Nisaea sediminum: one gene and its partner. The main gene of each other region encodes a partner of the protein of the gene in region 2 in a complex. Links are inferred from orthologs where the notes say so. Each region holds a gene or a part of one and is shown on either strand. Other genes may lie near its edges. The genes, in order: IG122_RS16720 and tldD.

Evidence for each region.
Region 1: the proteins of tldD (region 2) and IG122_RS16720 are in contact, whole or in part, in a solved structure (PDB 5NJ9), measured with the Escherichia coli proteins. The link is inferred for Nisaea sediminum from one-to-one orthologs.

The regions. Positions count from the first base shown.
Region 1 is NZ_JACZCQ010000006.1:966,418-974,638, forward strand. What follows is about bases 5,366-8,221. They hold IG122_RS16720 (TldD/PmbA family protein), read right to left. Parts: upstream 7,539-8,221; coding sequence 6,192-7,538; downstream 5,366-6,191. Other genes in these bases: IG122_RS16710 (diacylglycerol/lipid kinase family protein), read left to right, coding at 5,366-5,574; IG122_RS16715 (YHS domain-containing (seleno)protein), read right to left, coding at 5,571-6,056; IG122_RS16725 (hypothetical protein), read left to right, coding at 7,708-8,221. In the rest of the region: lpxK (tetraacyldisaccharide 4'-kinase), read right to left, coding at 1-426; IG122_RS16690 (3-deoxy-D-manno-octulosonic acid transferase), read right to left, coding at 423-1,700; IG122_RS16695 (lysophospholipid acyltransferase family protein), read right to left, coding at 1,697-2,413; IG122_RS16700 (glycosyltransferase family 4 protein), read right to left, coding at 2,531-3,580; IG122_RS16705 (UDP-2,3-diacylglucosamine diphosphatase), read right to left, coding at 3,593-4,363; more of IG122_RS16710, read left to right, coding at 4,591-5,365.
Region 2 is NZ_JACZCQ010000006.1:344,138-352,388, reverse strand. The notes cover bases 1,628-4,513. They hold tldD (metalloprotease TldD), read right to left. Parts: upstream 3,845-4,513; coding sequence 2,411-3,844; downstream 1,628-2,410. Other genes in these bases: coxB (cytochrome c oxidase subunit II), read left to right, coding at 4,141-4,513; IG122_RS13735 (hypothetical protein), read right to left, coding at 1,954-2,292; IG122_RS13740 (methyl-accepting chemotaxis protein), read right to left, coding at 1,628-1,951. In the rest of the region: IG122_RS13745 (DMT family transporter), read left to right, coding at 1-497; more of IG122_RS13740, read right to left, coding at 494-1,627; more of coxB, read left to right, coding at 4,514-4,998; ctaD (cytochrome c oxidase subunit I), read left to right, coding at 5,025-6,611; IG122_RS13715 (heme o synthase), read left to right, coding at 6,671-7,588; IG122_RS13710 (hypothetical protein), read left to right, coding at 7,585-7,728; IG122_RS13705 (cytochrome c oxidase assembly protein), read left to right, coding at 7,732-8,251. UniProt on the Escherichia coli protein: Metalloprotease involved in CcdA degradation. Suppresses the inhibitory activity of the carbon storage regulator (CsrA).

The DNA of each region.
Region 1 (8,221 bases), 620 kb from region 2 along the record:
GAAACCGTCATCCATGACGATGACGTCCGCCCCGGCCGCGGCGGCCATATCGGCGCCTTTCGCGCGGTCCCTCGAGATCCAGGTCGGCGCGGCCTCGGCCAGGAGCAGGGGTTCGTCCCCGACATCGGCGGCGCTATGCCGCTCCGGTAGCACCTGAAGCGGCCCGGCGAGGCGGCCGCCGTAACCCCGGCTGAGGAAGGCGACCTTGAGTCCGCGTTTTCCGAGCGCCCGTCCGAGCGAGAGAGCGACGGGCGTCTTGCCGGCACCTCCCGCGACCAGATTGCCGATGCAGATGACCGGAACGGGTGCCCGGTAGGGCCGTGTGGCGGCGGCACGCAGGGCCGCGCCTGCACGGTAGATCCAGGAGGCTGGCGTCAGCAGGGCCGGCAGCAGTCCGCCGCTCCGCCAGAAGCCGGGGGCCCTCACCTTCTTTCTCCATGGGCGTCGACTGCGGCGCAGATGCGCCCGGCCATCTCGTCCGCGATGGCGCCCTGACCTTCGGCGAAGGCTTTCGCGTTGGCGCCGAGTTCGGCCCGCTGCGCATCGTTCTGCAGCAGGTCCCGCAGCCGCCGTCCGAGATCTTTCGCGTCGGCGATCTCGAGCGCGGCCCGTGCGCCGATCATGTCGGTCGCGATGTCCGCGTTCTTCGCCATCAATTGCCCAAACAGCACAGGCTTGGCGAAATGCGCCGGCTCCAGCGGATTGTGCCCGCCGACCGGGATCAGCGACCCACCGACGAAGACCGCGTCCGCCAGCTCGAACAGGGTGCCCATCTCGCCCAACGTGTCGGCGACATAGATCTCGGTTTCCGGAGACGGCAGGGCATTTTGGGAACGGCGGGCACAGCGCAGGCCCTGAGTTTCGAGCGAAGCGGCGATCTCGGCGCCCCGGTTCGGATGACGCGGAGCGATAATTGTCAGCAGATCGGGACGAACTGCGGCGGCGATCCGATGCGCTTCCGCCGCGGCGTCTTCCTCGCCCGCATGGGTGCTGGCGGCAAGGATCACCGGGCGGCCTGCCGCCGCATCTCTCAGTTCTGCGAGGCTTGCCGGGTCGGCCGTCAGCGGCGCGGCGGCGCGCTTGAGGTTCCCGACATATTGCACCGGCGCCCGGGTCAGGCTTTCGAAGCCCGCCTTCTGCGCCGGATTGCTCGCGAGGATGAGCGAGAAATCCGCAAATAGGCGCCTGGTGAAAAGCGAGAGCCGTCGCCACCGCTCGAAGGAACCCTGCGACATCCGGGCATTGGCGAGAATGAGCGGAATTTTCCGCTGTCCCGCCGCGAGCACGAGGTTCGGCCAGAGATCGGATTCGACGAAGATCGCGGCGTCCGGCCTCCAGTGATCGAGGAAAGCGGAGATCCAGGCAGGGTGATCGAGCGGTACGAACTGGTGCATGGCGCGCGACGGGAGCCGGTCGGCCATCAGTCTCGCCGAGGTCAGGGTGCCGCTGGTCAGGAGGACGTTGAGAGCCGGATCGCGGTCGAGCAGACGTTCGATGAGGGCGAGTGCGGTCTGGCACTCACCGACACTGGCGCCATGCACCCAGAAGAGCGGTCCTTCCGGGCGTGCAAGAGACGCTTCCCCGCGCCGCTCGGATATCCGCGCCGGATCCTCCTTGCCGCGGGCAAGACGGCGTCTCAGCAGAAGGTCCAGGACGGGGGACGCGAGACGCATCGCGCCGTTGTAGATCTGGAAAATCATGCCGCGGCCGCCGGATCGGGATCGGCGGGGAGGATGGGTTCGGTGCCGAGCGTCCGGTCCGCTTCCTGGCAGAGATCGTTCAGGCGCTTTTCAAGTTCGAGGCGCAGGGCTTCCAGCGTTTCTTCGTCCGCGTCTCGGGGCACGCTGAGCGGAGCGCCCCAGATATAGACGCCGCGGGTAAAGGGCAGGGCCAGAATGAAGCGGTCCCAGCTGTTCAGCACCCGGCGCCGCCGGACGTTCCAGGTCACCGGATAGATCGGCGCACCGCTCATCCGGGCGAGGGCGATGATGCCGGCGCCGGCGCGCATGCGCGGCCCGCGCGGCCCGTCGGGGGTCAGGCCGACGGCAATACCGTCTTTCAGCGTGCGGAGCATGGCGCGCATGGCCTGCGCCCCGCCTTTGCCTTTCCCGGCCGAACCCTCGATATCGCCGATCCCGAGATGCTCGATGGTGCGCGCGATCAGACGTCCGTCGGGATGTTTCGACTGCAGCATCGCGAAGGGACGGCCTGCTTGCCAGATCTCTGACATCAACATGATGCGATTGTGCCAGAAGGCGCCGATGATGGGACGGTCGCTCGCGAAAACCTCGTCCCGGATCTCTGAATTCAGGACCTGCCAGCGGATGGTGCGCGAGAGCCCCCGGATCAGTGCCGCCAGAAGGCGGCTCGCGACCTCGCGGCCGGTTTCCGTGCGCAACAGTCGCTTCAGCATGCTTTCCGTTCTGGTTCCGGGGCCGGGCCGACCGTTCGGGCAAGGTCGGGCCTTACGGTCACAGGAATGCATACTAGCGCCATGCTGCGGCGCCAAGGTCTTATTGTCCGGGCAGGCTCAGGCGGCGCGGCGTTCCGCGGGGCCGAAGGCGGCCTCTGCGTCTAACGTTGCGAGATTGCCGAGGAACTGTTCGGCACAGGCGCGCCAGCTGAAGCCGAGCGCATAGGCGCGGCAGTCTTCCGGCTTCAGCTCCAGCGCCTTGAGGGTCGCCGCGCGCAGATCCTCCGACAGCACGCCGACTTTCTCCGAGGCGATCACGTCGAGAGGTCCCGGAACAGGGAAGGCGGCGACCGGTACACCCGAGGCGAGCGCCTCCAGCATCACGAGCCCGAACGTATCGGTGCGGCTCGGGAAGACGAAGACGTCCGCGGCAGCATAGTGCCGGGCCAGTTCCTCGCCCTTTTTCGCGCCGACAAAGACGGTATCGGGGAACTTGCGCTTCAGCATCTCCATGTCCGGTCCGTCGCCGACCACGACCTTGCTGCCGGGCAGGTCGAGTTCGAGGAAGGCGGGCAGGTTCTTTTCCACCGCGACCCGGCCTACGAACATGAAGACGGGACGCGCAATGGGTGTAGCGCCGTCGATCGCGTCTTTCGCCTGCGGACGGAACAGCTCGGTGTCCACGCCCCGGCTCCAGTCCTTGATATTGTCGAAGCCGCGCGCCTCGAGATCGGCGCGGATCGATTTGGTCGCCACCATCACACCGGCTGACTTGCCGTGGAAATGGCGCATCACCCTGTAGGTCCAGGCGACCGGGACGCCGAGCCGCGGCTGCACATATTCCGGAAAGCGGGTGTGGTAGGCGGTGGTGAAGGGGAGATTGTTGCGCACGCAATAACGTCGCGCCGTCATGCCGAGCGGGCCCTCCGTGGCGATATGGATTGCGTCCGGCCGGGCGGCCTCGATCATTGCCGGGACCCTGAAGAAAGGCCAGCAGGCGAGGCGGATCTCGGGATAGGTCGGGCAGGGAACGGTCCTGAAGAGATCCGGCGTGATCGTCTCGACCTCGTGGCCCATGGCGCGGAGTTCGCCGATCACCGTATTCAGCGTGCGGACGACGCCGTTCACCTGGGGGAACCAGGCATCCGAGACGAGCAGGATTTTCATGGCGAAGGTCCCTTAGGCGAAGGTGAGATGGCGGATCTCGGCCCAGTTCAGGATTTCCATGCGGCCGTCGTTGTGCTCGACCAGCGCCGTGCAGCTCTCCACCCAGTCGCCGTCGTTGCAGTAGGTGACGCTGCCGATCTGTTTCATCTCGGCCTTGTGGATATGGCCGCAGATGATGCCGTCGACGCCACGCTTCATCGCCTCTTCGGCGAGCGCATGTTCGAAATTGCCGATGAACTCGACCGCCCGCTTGGCCTTGTTCTTGAGGTAGGCCGAAAGCGACCAGTAGGGGTAGCCGAGGAAGCGGCGCACCTGATTGAAGCGGGTGTTGAGCGTGAGGGCGAGGTTGTAGGCGCCGTCGCCGACCAGGGCGAGCCACTTGTTGTACTTCACCACCACGTCGTACTGGTCGCCGTGCAGGATCAGGAAGCGGCGCCCGTCGCGGGTGACATGTATATGCTCGTCGCGGACTTCGATCTGGCCGAAATTCTCGCCGAGGAAGCCGCGGAACATCTCGTCGTGATTGCCCGGTAGGAACATCACCTTGGTGCCCTTGCGCGCCTTGCGCAGCAGCTTCTGCAACACGTCGTTGTGGCTCTGTCTCCAGGCCCAGGAGCGCTTCATGCGCCAGATATCGACGATATCGCCGACCAGGTAGAGATAGTCGGACTCGGTGTGGCGCAGGAAATCGAGAAGATATTCCGCCTGGCACCCCTTGGTCCCGAGATGAATGTCGGAGATCCAGATCGCCCGATAGCGGTCGATGCCTTTCTGACTGTTCATCTCCGTCTTCCATTTCCTTAATTTGGTCAAAATTCCAAGGAAAACTTCAACGCCGTAGTTTATTTGGCGCGATCTATTATGGAGATGCCCATATGTTGTAAAATGAACTTTGTATGAATTCACAAAAGTGAAATAAAAAAAGTTTTTAAATCTGTCGGGATAAGGCGGCAGCTTAATAAAACTGTCATCACACAAGCCGCCGGAAGGCGGAGTCCCGGGGGTTTCATTTGGACCAGTTGACCGGCGAATCGGGCCGGATGCTTGCGGACGGAGCCTCGGGGTCCGTTCCGGAGGGCGGTCGCCGCCACGTGGTCGTCATCTACAATCCGAAAGCGGGGCAGCGGCGCTATCCTCTCTTCTCTGCGGTCATCGCCTGGCTGGAAGCGCGCGGAGTCAAGGTCACGGTCCTGGAGACAGGCGCGCGCGGCGACGCGGAGGCCTTTGCACGCCATGCCCGCCAGCACAGTCTGATGCATACCGAAGACGCACCCGACGCTGTGGTCGCAGCCGGCGGCGACGGGACGATCAACGAAGTGGTGAACGGGATGAGCGGCGGGGACCTGCCGCTCGCCATCCTGCCGCTCGGAACCGCCAACGTGCTGGCTGCCGAGATCGGCCTGGAGGTCAAAGCGGAGGCGATCGCCGATACGATCTGGCGTGGCCCTGCCATCTCGGCGCGGCTCGGCGATGTCAACGGCCACCGGTTTACGCTGATGGCCGGGGTCGGGCTCGACGCCGATGTGGTCGCCAGCGTCGACACGAAGGTGAAAGCCTGGCTCGGCAAGGGGGCCTATGTGCTGACCACCCTGCACCAGCTCGCCACGTACAGGCCGCATTACTACCGGGTTGCCGTCGACGGAGAGACCTACCGGGCCGCCTCGGTGGTGGTGGCCAAGGCGCATTATTACGGCGGCACCTTCATCTGTGCGCCGGACGCCCGGCTCGACGAGGACATGCTTCATGTCTGTCTGTTCGAGCGGGCGGGACGCTGGAACGCGATCCGCTACGCGGCGAACATGATGTCCGGGCGCTTGCCAAAGACCGCCGGGTACCGGATCGTCCGGACCCGGTCGGTTTCGATCTGGGCAGAAGAAGGGGCCTATAGCGGCGATCCGGTGCAGGCTGATGGCGACATCGTCACCAATTTGCCGGCCAGCATCTCGCTGTCTCCCGGTCCGCTGAAACTTGTCGTCCCGGGGCCGGTCGGCTAGCGCGCGCGAATGTCGCGCCAGTTATTCTCCGCGAGGTCGATATAGCCTTCAGGATTGCGCTGCCAGAGTTCGCGCACCTTCTCGTTGCGGCTGAGATAGAGACGCCCGTCGATGATGTCGAAGACTTCCGGGTCCGCGGAATAGAGCTTGCCCTTTGCCACGCCGAACGTGCTGAACCCGCCGAACTGCGGCAGGTAGCGCTCCGGGTTCTTCAGGAACCTGTCGCGATTCTCCGGTGCCGAGAAGAGGAACCGTGCGCCGTCGAACTCGACGGCCAGAGATTCCTCGCCACGGACGGCGGCATAGTCGCTGAAATAGGCGACCGGGTCGTATCCGTTGATGGCGAGCCCGTTGCTGACGCTCAGCGACGGCTCGACCAGCGCGCCATGTTCCTTGGTCTGCGGCTCGCGGGCGACCGCGGCGGCCAGTCCGATGGCAAGGACAACAAGGAACAGTCGCGATAAGCCACGCTTGTAGCTCATCTTGTTACTCCGATAAGAAATTTTCTCGATTGCCGCTGATTTGGGGAGTGGCGGGCCGAATTGCCAATGCTTTCGTTTCACGATCAAGTGAAACAGACTGTCGCCCAAGACGAAACAATCGGGCCTTCGGCTGGATCAGCCGTTCGATCCGGCAAGCGTCAGGCCTTCCACGAGAAGTGTCGGGGCATCGCTGCCGTACTTGAAGGTGAGGTCGCTTGCCGGTTTCAGGTTTCTGAAAATGTCGTTGAGGTGCCCTGCGACGGTGATCTCGGAGACCGGATAGGCAAGCTCGCCGTTCTCGATCCAGAACCCGCCCGCACCCCGACTGTAGTCGCCGGTCACGATACTGACGCTGGAGCCCATCATGTCGGTGACATAGAGACCGGTTCCGATCGACTTGATCAGCTCTTCGGGACTGGTATCGCCCGGTTCGAGATAGAGATTGGTTGCCGACGGGCTCGGCGGGCCGCCGGCGCCGCGCGAGGCCCGGCCGTTGCTTTCGAGGCCGAGTTGGCGGCCGGTCGAGAGATCGAGCAGCCATGTCGAAAGCCGGCCGTCCTCGACAATCATCAGTTTTTCCGAGGCAAGTCCCTCGGCGTCGAACGGGCGGGAGCGGAAGCCCCGGTTGCGCAGCGGGTCGTCGACGATGCGAACGCCATCGGCGAAGATCTGCTCGCCCATCTTGTCCTTCAGGAAACTGGTGCCGCGCGCGATCGACGCACCGTTAATGGCGGAAGAGAGGTGGCCGAGGAAAGAGCGGCTGGTCCGCGGATCGAAGATCACCGGGACGCGCTGGGATTTCGGTCGTTTCGGGTTGAGCCGCTTCACCGTGCGCTCGCCGGCCCGGCGGCCGATCTCGGCCGCATCCTCGAGATCGGCGAAGAACACCTTGGCCGTGTAGTCGTAATCCCGCTCCATGCCCTGGCCCTCGCCCGCGAGCATAACGGCGGAGACGGAGAAGCTGGAGCGGCGGTACTGGCCGGAAAAGCCGTTGCTGGCCGCGACCGCGACCTCGGTCGTGCTCCAGCCGGCATCGCCGCCCTCGGAATTGGTGATGCCCTTTACGGCGAGCCCGGCCTCCTCGGCCTTGGCTGCAAGGTCGGTCAGGTCCTCGGCCGTCGGCTCGTAGGGATCGAACATCTCGATCTCGGGATGGGAGGTCGAGATCTGGCTGGCATCGGCGATCCCGGCATAGGGGTCTTCCGGCGCCACCTTCGCCATCGCGACCGCACGCTCGACAAGCTCGTCGAGCGCGTCCGCCGAGGTGTCCGAACCGGAGACGGAGGCCTGCCGTTTGCCGACAAGAACGCGGAGCCCGATATCGTTGCCTTCCGAGCGCTCGATCGCTTCGGGTTTGCCGAGGCGCTGGGAGACGGAGAGCGAACGTCCGGTGAGATGAACCGCGTCCACCGCGTCGGCGCCGGCCTTCCGTGCCTTCCCGATCAGGCTGTCGAGCAGTTCGAGGCCGCCGATATCAGACATGTCATTCCCACCTACGTCACAGGACCGGCTGTTGACATAGGGCGGATCGGCGACGCGCGCAACCGGACGCGTGCCTCCGAAATGAGATCGATTGTGGCGAGGTCCGTCCTCATCCCGCCAAAGGTCGCGGGCAGAAAGGGGACAATCCGGATCTTTCGAGGAGGAACCGATGAAGCGGATCCTGACTGCCCTTGCCCTTTCCGCAGCCCTGTCGCCGCTGTCTTCCCTAGCGGTCTCGGCGCAGCCCTTCCAGCTCTATGAAGCCGTCGCCGCCGTGCGCGGACAATCCGTACCGAACGACGGTTTCGAGCACAGCCTTGCCAACGAGTACCGGCGTCTCGCGCTCTTCGAGGCGGACGACATGGTGGACTGGATCGATGCAGAGAAGTTCGCGCGGAAGACCCTCGCCTCGGCACGCGGTGAGACCGTGCCGCCCGAACGTTTGGAAGACTGGAAGCTCGGGGAGGCGCAACTGCCGGCCCTCAAATCCTCCCGGCACCGTCTGCTGCGGGCCTTCGAACGCGATGCGCGCATCCTTGCACCCCATGCCTCGGCCCGTGCACAGGCGCAATTCGACTGCTGGGTCGAGCAGGCCGAGGAAGGCCATCAGACGGAACATATCGCGGCCTGCCGCGAGGGGTTCCTCGACGCCATGCTGGAGATCGACGCGACACTGGCGAATT
Region 2 (8,251 bases):
TGTTCTCGCCCTACGCGCTGCTGCCAATCGGAGCCTCTTTCTGCTTCGCGCTGGCGATGGTGCTCGGACGCCGTCTCTCCTCGACCGACAGCGCGGTCTCCATTGTCTTCTACACGACCCTCGCCGCGCTTACGGTCAGCGCGATCGGCACGCCCTCGGTCTGGGTCATGCCGGTGCCGGCGGATTGGAGCCTGCTCGCGGCATTGGGGCTGCTCGGCGGCTGCGGGCAGTTTCTCGTCACCTCCGCTTTCCGCGCGGCGCCGGCGGCGATCGTCGCGCCGTTCGAGTACTCGGCGCTGATCTGGGCGACGCTGTTCGGATACGTGATCTGGGCCGAAGTGCCGGACGGGATGACTCTGCTCGGCGGCGCCATTGTGATCGCCGCCGGTCTCTATATCGGCTACCGGGAGACCAGGCTCGGCCGCCGGCCGCAGGGACCCGGCGTTATGCCCGATTCCCCGGCGGACGGCCCCCCTGCGGACGGTAAAGGCGCCTAGGAAACCTTGATGCGGCTGAGGAAGCCGTCGATCTCGGAACGCAGCAGGTTCGTATCCTGGGCCAGTCGCTCGGAGGCCGTCAGCATGGACTGGGCGGCTTCGCCGCTGCGCGCGCTCTCGGCGTTGAGGGCGCTCATGCCTTCAGAGGCGCTGATGCTCCGCTCGCTCGCCTGCGCTACCTGATTGGAAATCTCGTTGGTCGCGGCGACCTGCTCCTCGATTGCCGCGGCGATCCCGGCGGAGATTCCGTCCACTTTGGCGACCGTTTCGACGATCAGGGAAATCGCCTTCACAGCCTCGGTCGATTCCTGCTGGATCGCCTGGATCTGGGCGGAAATCGTTTCCGTCGCCTCCGCCGTCTGCGAGGCGAGGTTCTTCACTTCCGTCGCCACCACCGCGAAGCCCTTGCCGGCCTCGCCGGCGCGCGCCGCCTCGATCGTCGCGTTAAGCGCCAGCAGGTTGGTCTGTTCGGCGATATCGGTGATCAGCTTCAGGAACTCTCCGATCTTGTCGACGGCACCGGCGAGGCCGGACACCGTTTCGTTCGTCTGGTTGGCCTGATCGACCGCCACACGGGTCACGCTGCTTGCTTCGGCGACCCGCTGGCCGATCTCGGAAAAAGATCTGGCAAGTTCACCTGCGACTTCCGCAGCCGTGCGCACATTATCCGCCGCCGAAGCGGTGTTCTCGTTCGCCGCACGGGACTGGTTTGTGAGAGATCCGGCGACCGAGTTCAACTCGCTGGCATTCCGGCCAAGTTCGGTGGAGGCGCTGGCGACAGTGGCCGCGATGGACCCGACCGTGGAAGAGAACGTGTCGGCAAGCGCGGACATTTCCTGCGCCTTCTGCGCCTGCATCCGGCGTTCCTGCTCCATCTGCTGCGCGCTCAGCCTTTCGGCTTCCGCCCTGGCTTCCTCGGCTTCCTTGAGGGCCTTGTCGGACAGGCTGAAGGATTTCGCCACCGTCAGCGACAGCCAGCCGACGATGACCGCCTCGACGATCACGATCACGGCGTGAAGAACCACCCGGCCGAAATCCGCGCCGTCGGGGAAGATCCAGGCGGGGAAGGTGAAGTTCAGGCCGATATGATGAACGGCGACCGCCGCGGTCGCTGCGACGACGGCACGAATGTCGCAAAACGTCGTCAGGATCGCGAGACACGCGAAATAATACATGTGAACGTCGATCTGCCAGGCATGGCCCTGGAACTGGAACAGCACCAGCGAGACCATGACCATGAGCCCGACGGCGAGGAGCATCCGTGTGGATGCTTCATGCTTGGCTTTCCATGCCGCGAGCCCGCAGACCGTCGCCGTCGCGATCGCGCCAGCTAGAGGGGCGAGCAGGGGGGCCGAGAATACAAGGCCCAATCCCGCGATCAAAGCGATGTGCGCGGTGATGAAGAGGGCGAGAAAACTGACCGATTTGGCGCGGATCGAATCCAGCGTGTTCATTTTCATAAATCCTTTTGGAGCGGAAAGCGGGTGCCGCCTTTGACGCCTATGCAACCGAAGAGCCCGCCGGGATCGACGACCGCCCAAGCGCCCGCATTGCGCAGGCGTTCGGACGCGTCGGGCCGTTCGAGCCGGACAAGCGCGATGTTGTTTGTGCCGCCATGGCGCAGCATGGAGCCGCCGGCTTCGGACACCGCACCGAGAACGGAAGATTTGTCGAACCAGGGAGGAAAAATTGCCGCGACCGTCTGGTCGGACCTGACAGGCGCCGTAAGCATCAGCCCGGCGAGGAACGCCGAACTGACAATCAACAATGCCACCGCACCGACCGCGTCACGCAAGTCGCTTTCCTCTTCGAGTTCTGAAGTGAACGGAGGACTCCTGCCTCAACCGATGCAGGATTTAAGCAACTCTACGTAAAAATACACTTAATGGGCCGGTAACCTTAGCAATCTGTTCCTACATCGCGGTGCCGCCGATGGTCACGCCCGTCATCTTCAGCGTGGGCTGTCCGACGCCGACCGGAACGCCCTGGCCGCTCTTGCCGCAGGTCCCGATCCCGTCGTCCAGCGCAAGGTCATTGCCGATCATCGTGATCTGGTTCATCGCGTCCGGGCCGTTGCCGATCAGGGTCGCGCCTTTGACCGGGGCGCCGATCTTGCCGTCCTCGATCAGATAGGCCTCGCTGGCGGAGAACACGAACTTGCCGGAGGTGATGTCGACCTGGCCGCCGGCAAAGTTGACCGCATAGAGACCTTTCTTCACGGAGGCGAGGATCTCGCCCGGGTCCTTGTCGCCGGCTTCCATGAAGGTGTTGGTCATGCGCGGCATCGGATGGTGCGCGAAGCTTTGGCGCCGTCCGTTGCCGGTCGGCTCCATGCCCATCAGGCGCGCATTCTGCCGGTCCTGCATGTAGCCGACGAGGATGCCGTCCTCGATCAGCACGTTGCGCTGGCTGCGCGTGCCCTCGTCGTCGATGCTGATCGAACCGCGGCGGTCGTGGATGGTGCCGTCATCGACCACGGTGACGCCCTTGGCGGCGACGCGCTGGCCGATCATTCCGGAAAAGGTCGAGGTTTTCTTGCGGTTGAAGTCGCCTTCCAGTCCGTGGCCGACCGCCTCGTGCAGCATGACGCCCGGCCAGCCGTTGCCGAGCACCACTTCCATCTCGCCCGCCGGGGCGGCGACGGAGGAGAGGTTCACCTCGGCGATCCGCATCGCCTCGTCGACCTGGGCCTTCCACTTCTCCGGCGTCAGGTAGAGATCGTAGGCGACCCGGCCGCCGGCACCGCAGCCGCCGGTCTCCATCCGGTCGCCTTCCGCCATCACGACGGAGACATTGAGACGCACCAGCGGACGGATATCCGCGACCCGGTGCCCGCCGGCGCGGATGATCTGCACCGCCTGCCAGGAGCCGGCCAGCGAGGCACTGACCTGTTTCACGCGAGGGTCTCTGGCGCGGGCGTAGGCGTCGATTTCCTTCAGCAGATCGACCTTGTCGGCAAACGGCGTCAAGGCAAGAGGGTTGGCGTCGGTGTAGAGCGTGGCGTTGCTGGCGGCGGGCGGGGCGGCGAGGGTGCCGCCATGGCCGTGACGGACACTGGAGACGGTGTCCGCCGCGCGCTTGATGGCCTCCTCGGAAAGATCGGAGGCATGCGCGTAGCCGTGCGCTTCTCCGGCGATCGCGCGCAGGCCGAAGCCCTGGGTCGAATCAAAGGAGGCGGTCTTCAGGCGGCCGTCATCGAAAGCAAGGCTCTCGCTCTGGCGGTATTCGAGGAACAGCTCACCGTCGTCCGCGCCGTGCAGCGCCTCGTCGACGAGGCGGCCGACCCGGTCGAGATCCATGCCGCTGCGCTCGAAAAACAGTTCGTCCGTCTTGCCAAGGTCGCTCATTGAGTCCGCTCCTGAAATGTCCCGCGCGGGTGCGGGGCGCCGGTATGGGCTTGATCTTTCCGATAGCATATGGTCCCAAGCACGGGAAAGTCACGGTGCGCCCTTGCGGAAGAGCGCGGCGCCCGTCCGTTGCAAGAGGCGCGTCACTTCGTCGCGGATCGCTGGACCGCCCCGTGCCGGAGATCGAATTGTCTTCACGCAATGAGGCGGACGGTGTATTGCGATACCCTTGTGAAGGGCCGCGCCTGACGCTAAAAACGGCCCCGAGTACGAATATTGCGGAGAGAACGGACACCATGAGGCTTTTTAACCGGGCAATCTCCAGCCTCGCGCATCTCGCGGCGCTGCCCCTCCTGTTGGTCGCAACGCTGGCTCAGCCCGCCGGCGCCGAAGAAATCCGCATGCCCCAGCCCTACCAGCTGGGTTTGCAGGATCCGGTCTCGCCGGTCGGTGTTCACATCGGTGAATTCCACACCTACTTGCTCTACCTGATTTTCGCGATCTCGCTCTTCGTGCTCGCGCTGCTGGTTTATGTCTGTTTCCGCTACCGCGCTTCGGCCAACCCGAACCCGTCCCGGACCTCGCACAACACGCTGATCGAGATCCTCTGGACCGCGGTTCCGGTCATTATTCTTGTGGTGGTCGCGATCCCGTCTTTCAAGAACCTCTACTATCTTGATCGTGCGGTCGATCCGGACATGACCATCAAGGTCACCGGAAACCAGTGGTACTGGTCCTACGAATATCCGGACGAGCAGATCGTCTTCGACAGCTACCTGCTTGAGGGCGAGGACCTGCAGAAGGTGAACGGCCACCGTCTGCTCGACGTCGACAATCCGCTTGTCGTTCCGACGGGCAAGAAGATCCAGATCCTGGTGACCAGCAACGACGTCTTCCATTCCTTCTTCGTTCCGTCCGCGGTGGTGCAGATCTATGCCGTCGGCGGCCGCACCAACGAGACCTGGATGCAGTTCGACAAGGAAGGCACCTTCTACGGCCAGTGCAACCAGATCTGCGGTCCGCGTCACGCCTACATGCCCATCGTTGTCAAGGCCCTCTCCGAGGCCGACTACGCCGAATGGCTGAAGGGGGCGAAGGATAAATTCGCGATGAACAACGATGCGCCGGTCCGCGTCGCCGTTAACGCCAACTAACAACCACGCTATTGGGAGAGACCGATATGAGTGCCGCGCACGCTCACGCTGATGACCATGGGGTGCCGACGGGTATCCGGCGCTGGTTGTATTCGACCAACCACAAAGACATCGGCACGATGTACCTGATCTTCGCGATCATCGCCGGCTTAATCGGCGGCGCGATGTCCATCTACATGCGGATGGAGCTCCAGAATCCGGGCGTCCAGTTCATGGAAAACGGCCAGGTCTGGAACGTCTTCACCACGGCCCATGGCCTGATCATGGTGTTCTTCCTGGTCATGCCGGCGCTGATCGGAGGCTTCGGCAACTGGTTCGTGCCGCTCATGATCGGTGCGCCGGACATGGCCTTCCCGCGGATGAACAACATCAGCTTCTGGCTGCTGATCCCGGCCTTCCTGCTGCTCTTCCTGTCGGTCTTCGCCGATGGCGGCGCGGGCGTGGGCTGGACGATCTACCCGCCGATGTCGAGCAAGCTCGGCACGCCTGGCCCGTCCATGGACATGGCGATCCTGTCGCTGCACCTTGCCGGTGCCTCCTCGATCCTCGGCGCCAGCAACTTCATCACCACGATCTTCAACATGCGCGCACCGGGCATGACGCTGCACAAGATGCCGCTCTTCGTCTGGTCGATCCTGATCACGGCGTTCCTGCTGCTGTTGGCGCTTCCGGTCCTGGCCGGCGCCATCACCATGCTGCTGACCGACCGCAACTTCGGCACGGCCTTCTTCGACCCGTCCGGCGGCGGTGATCCGATCCTGTTCCTGCACCTCTTCTGGTTCTTCGGCCATCCCGAGGTGTACATCATGATCCTGCCGGCCTTCGGCATCATCAGCCACGTGGTCTCGACCTTCTCGCGCAAGCCGGTCTTCGGCTATCTCGGCATGGCCTACGCGATGGTCTCCATCGGCTTCGTCGGCTTCATCGTCTGGGCGCACCACATGTACACGGTGGGCCTCGATGTCGACACGCGGGCCTATTTCACGGCGGCGACCATGGTTATCGCGGTGCCGACCGGTGTGAAGATCTTCTCCTGGATCGCGACCATGTGGGGCGGGTCGATCTCGTTCCGCGTCCCGATGATCTGGGCGATCGGCTTCATCTTCCTCTTCACGGTCGGCGGCGTCACCGGCGTGGTGCTGGCCAATGCCGGCGTCGACGTGGTGCTGCACAACACCTACTACGTGATCGCGCACTTCCACTACGTGCTGTCGCTGGGCGCGGTCTTCGCGCTGTTCTGCGGGTTCTATTACTGGTTCCCGAAAATGTCCGGCTACCACTACAACGGCTTCCTGGCCCGGGTGCATTTCTGGATCATGTTCATCGGTGCGAACCTGACCTTCTTCCCGATGCACTTCCTCGGGCTGGCGGGCATGCCGCGGCGCTACATCGATTATCCGGATGCGCTGCACGGCTGGAACTACGTGGCTTCGATCGGCGCCTATATGGGCGGTGCCGCAACCCTGCTGTTCCTCTTCATCGTCTTCGAGGCGTTCATGAAGAAGCGGGTCGCCGGCGACAATCCGTGGGGCGAAAGCGCGGACACTCTCGAGTGGACCGTGTCCTCCCCGCCGCCGTTCCACACCTTCGACGAGCTGCCGCGGATCAAGTGATCCGCGGCGCCTCGCGGCGCTGATTTCAGAGCGGACCGAAGCGAGAAAGGTTCTCTTGCGTGTCTGACACTTCCATCGAGCTCAAAGCGGCGGCACCGACCGCCGCTTCGGCGTCTGAAGCGATCCGGGACTACCTGTCGCTGCTGAAGCCGCGGGTGATGTCGCTTGTCGTCTTCACCGGGTTCGTCGGCCTCTATCTCGCCCCGGGCGAGCTCAATCCTGGCCTGGCGGCCGTTGCGGTGCTCTGCATCGCGATCGGAGCGGGCGCGTCCGGTGCGATCAACATGTGGTACGACCGTGATATCGACGCCGTCATGGCGCGGACGCGCGGCCGGCCGATCCCCATGGGCAAGGTCGGCGCCGACGAGGCGCTCGCCTTCGGCGTCATCCTGTCCGGCTTTTCCGTCATGGTGATGGGGCTCGCGACCAACTGGGTCGCGGCCGCGCTGCTGGCCGGCACGATCGGCTTCTATGTCTTCATCTATACGATGTGGCTGAAGCGCCGCACGCCGCAGAACATCGTCATCGGCGGTGCCTCGGGCGCGCTCCCGCCGGTGATCGGCTGGGCCGCCGTGACCGGCGACGTCACTCTGCTGCCGCTGGTCATGTTCCTGATCATCTTCATGTGGACGCCGCCACATTTCTGGGCGCTCTCGCTCTATCGTTCCGGCGACTACGAAGCCGCGGGCGTACCCATGCTGCCGGTGGTCTCCGGCCGGCGCGAAACCCAGAAGCAGATCCTGATCTACACCCTGCTGCTGGTACCGATCACCCTGCTTCCGGCCGCGTTCGACTCCATAGGTCTGCTGACTTACGGCCTGCCAGCCGCGGCGTTCGGTCTGGTCTTCACGCTTTCCGCATGGCGCGTGTTCCGCGATGCCAGCGAGAGGAACTGCCGCCGTTTGTTCGGCTATTCCATTCTCTATCTCTTCGTGATTTTCACGCTGCTGATCATCGATCGGGCGGCAGGGGCATGAGTGCGATGAGCGACGATCAGAAACCGGAAACCAGAGAGGAATTCTATGCCCGCAAGAAGGGCAAGAATCTCGCCATTCTGGCTTGTATCATTGCGTTCTTCGTCCTGTTCTACGTCATCACCATCCTGAAGATGGGTTGAGCCATGACGGAACCGACGGAACGTAAGCGGAGCAATGCGCGGGTCGGCCTGGCACTGGGTGCGCTGGTCCTCAGCATGGTCGGCGTTTCCTTTGCCGCGGTTCCGCTCTACGACCTGTTCTGCCGGGTCACCGGCTTCGGCGGCACCACGCAGATCGCGGACGGCGCCAATGCGGAGATCCTCGACCGGAAGGTCACGGTTCGGTTCGACGCGAGCGTGCAGCCGGACCTGAAATGGTCCTTCCGGCCGGTCCAGACATCGGTCGAACTCAAGATCGGGGAAACCAAGCTCGCCTTCTATGAGGCGGTGAACAACGGCGACGAGCCGATCGTCGGGACGGCGACCTTCAACGTGACGCCGGACAAGGCCGGGATCTATTTCGACAAGATCGACTGCTTCTGCTTCACCGAGCAGGTGCTGCAACCGGGTCAGCGGGTCGACATGCCGGTCTCTTTCTATATCGACCCGGACATGGACAAGGACGTAAAGATGGACGGGGTGACGACGATTACCTTGTCCTACA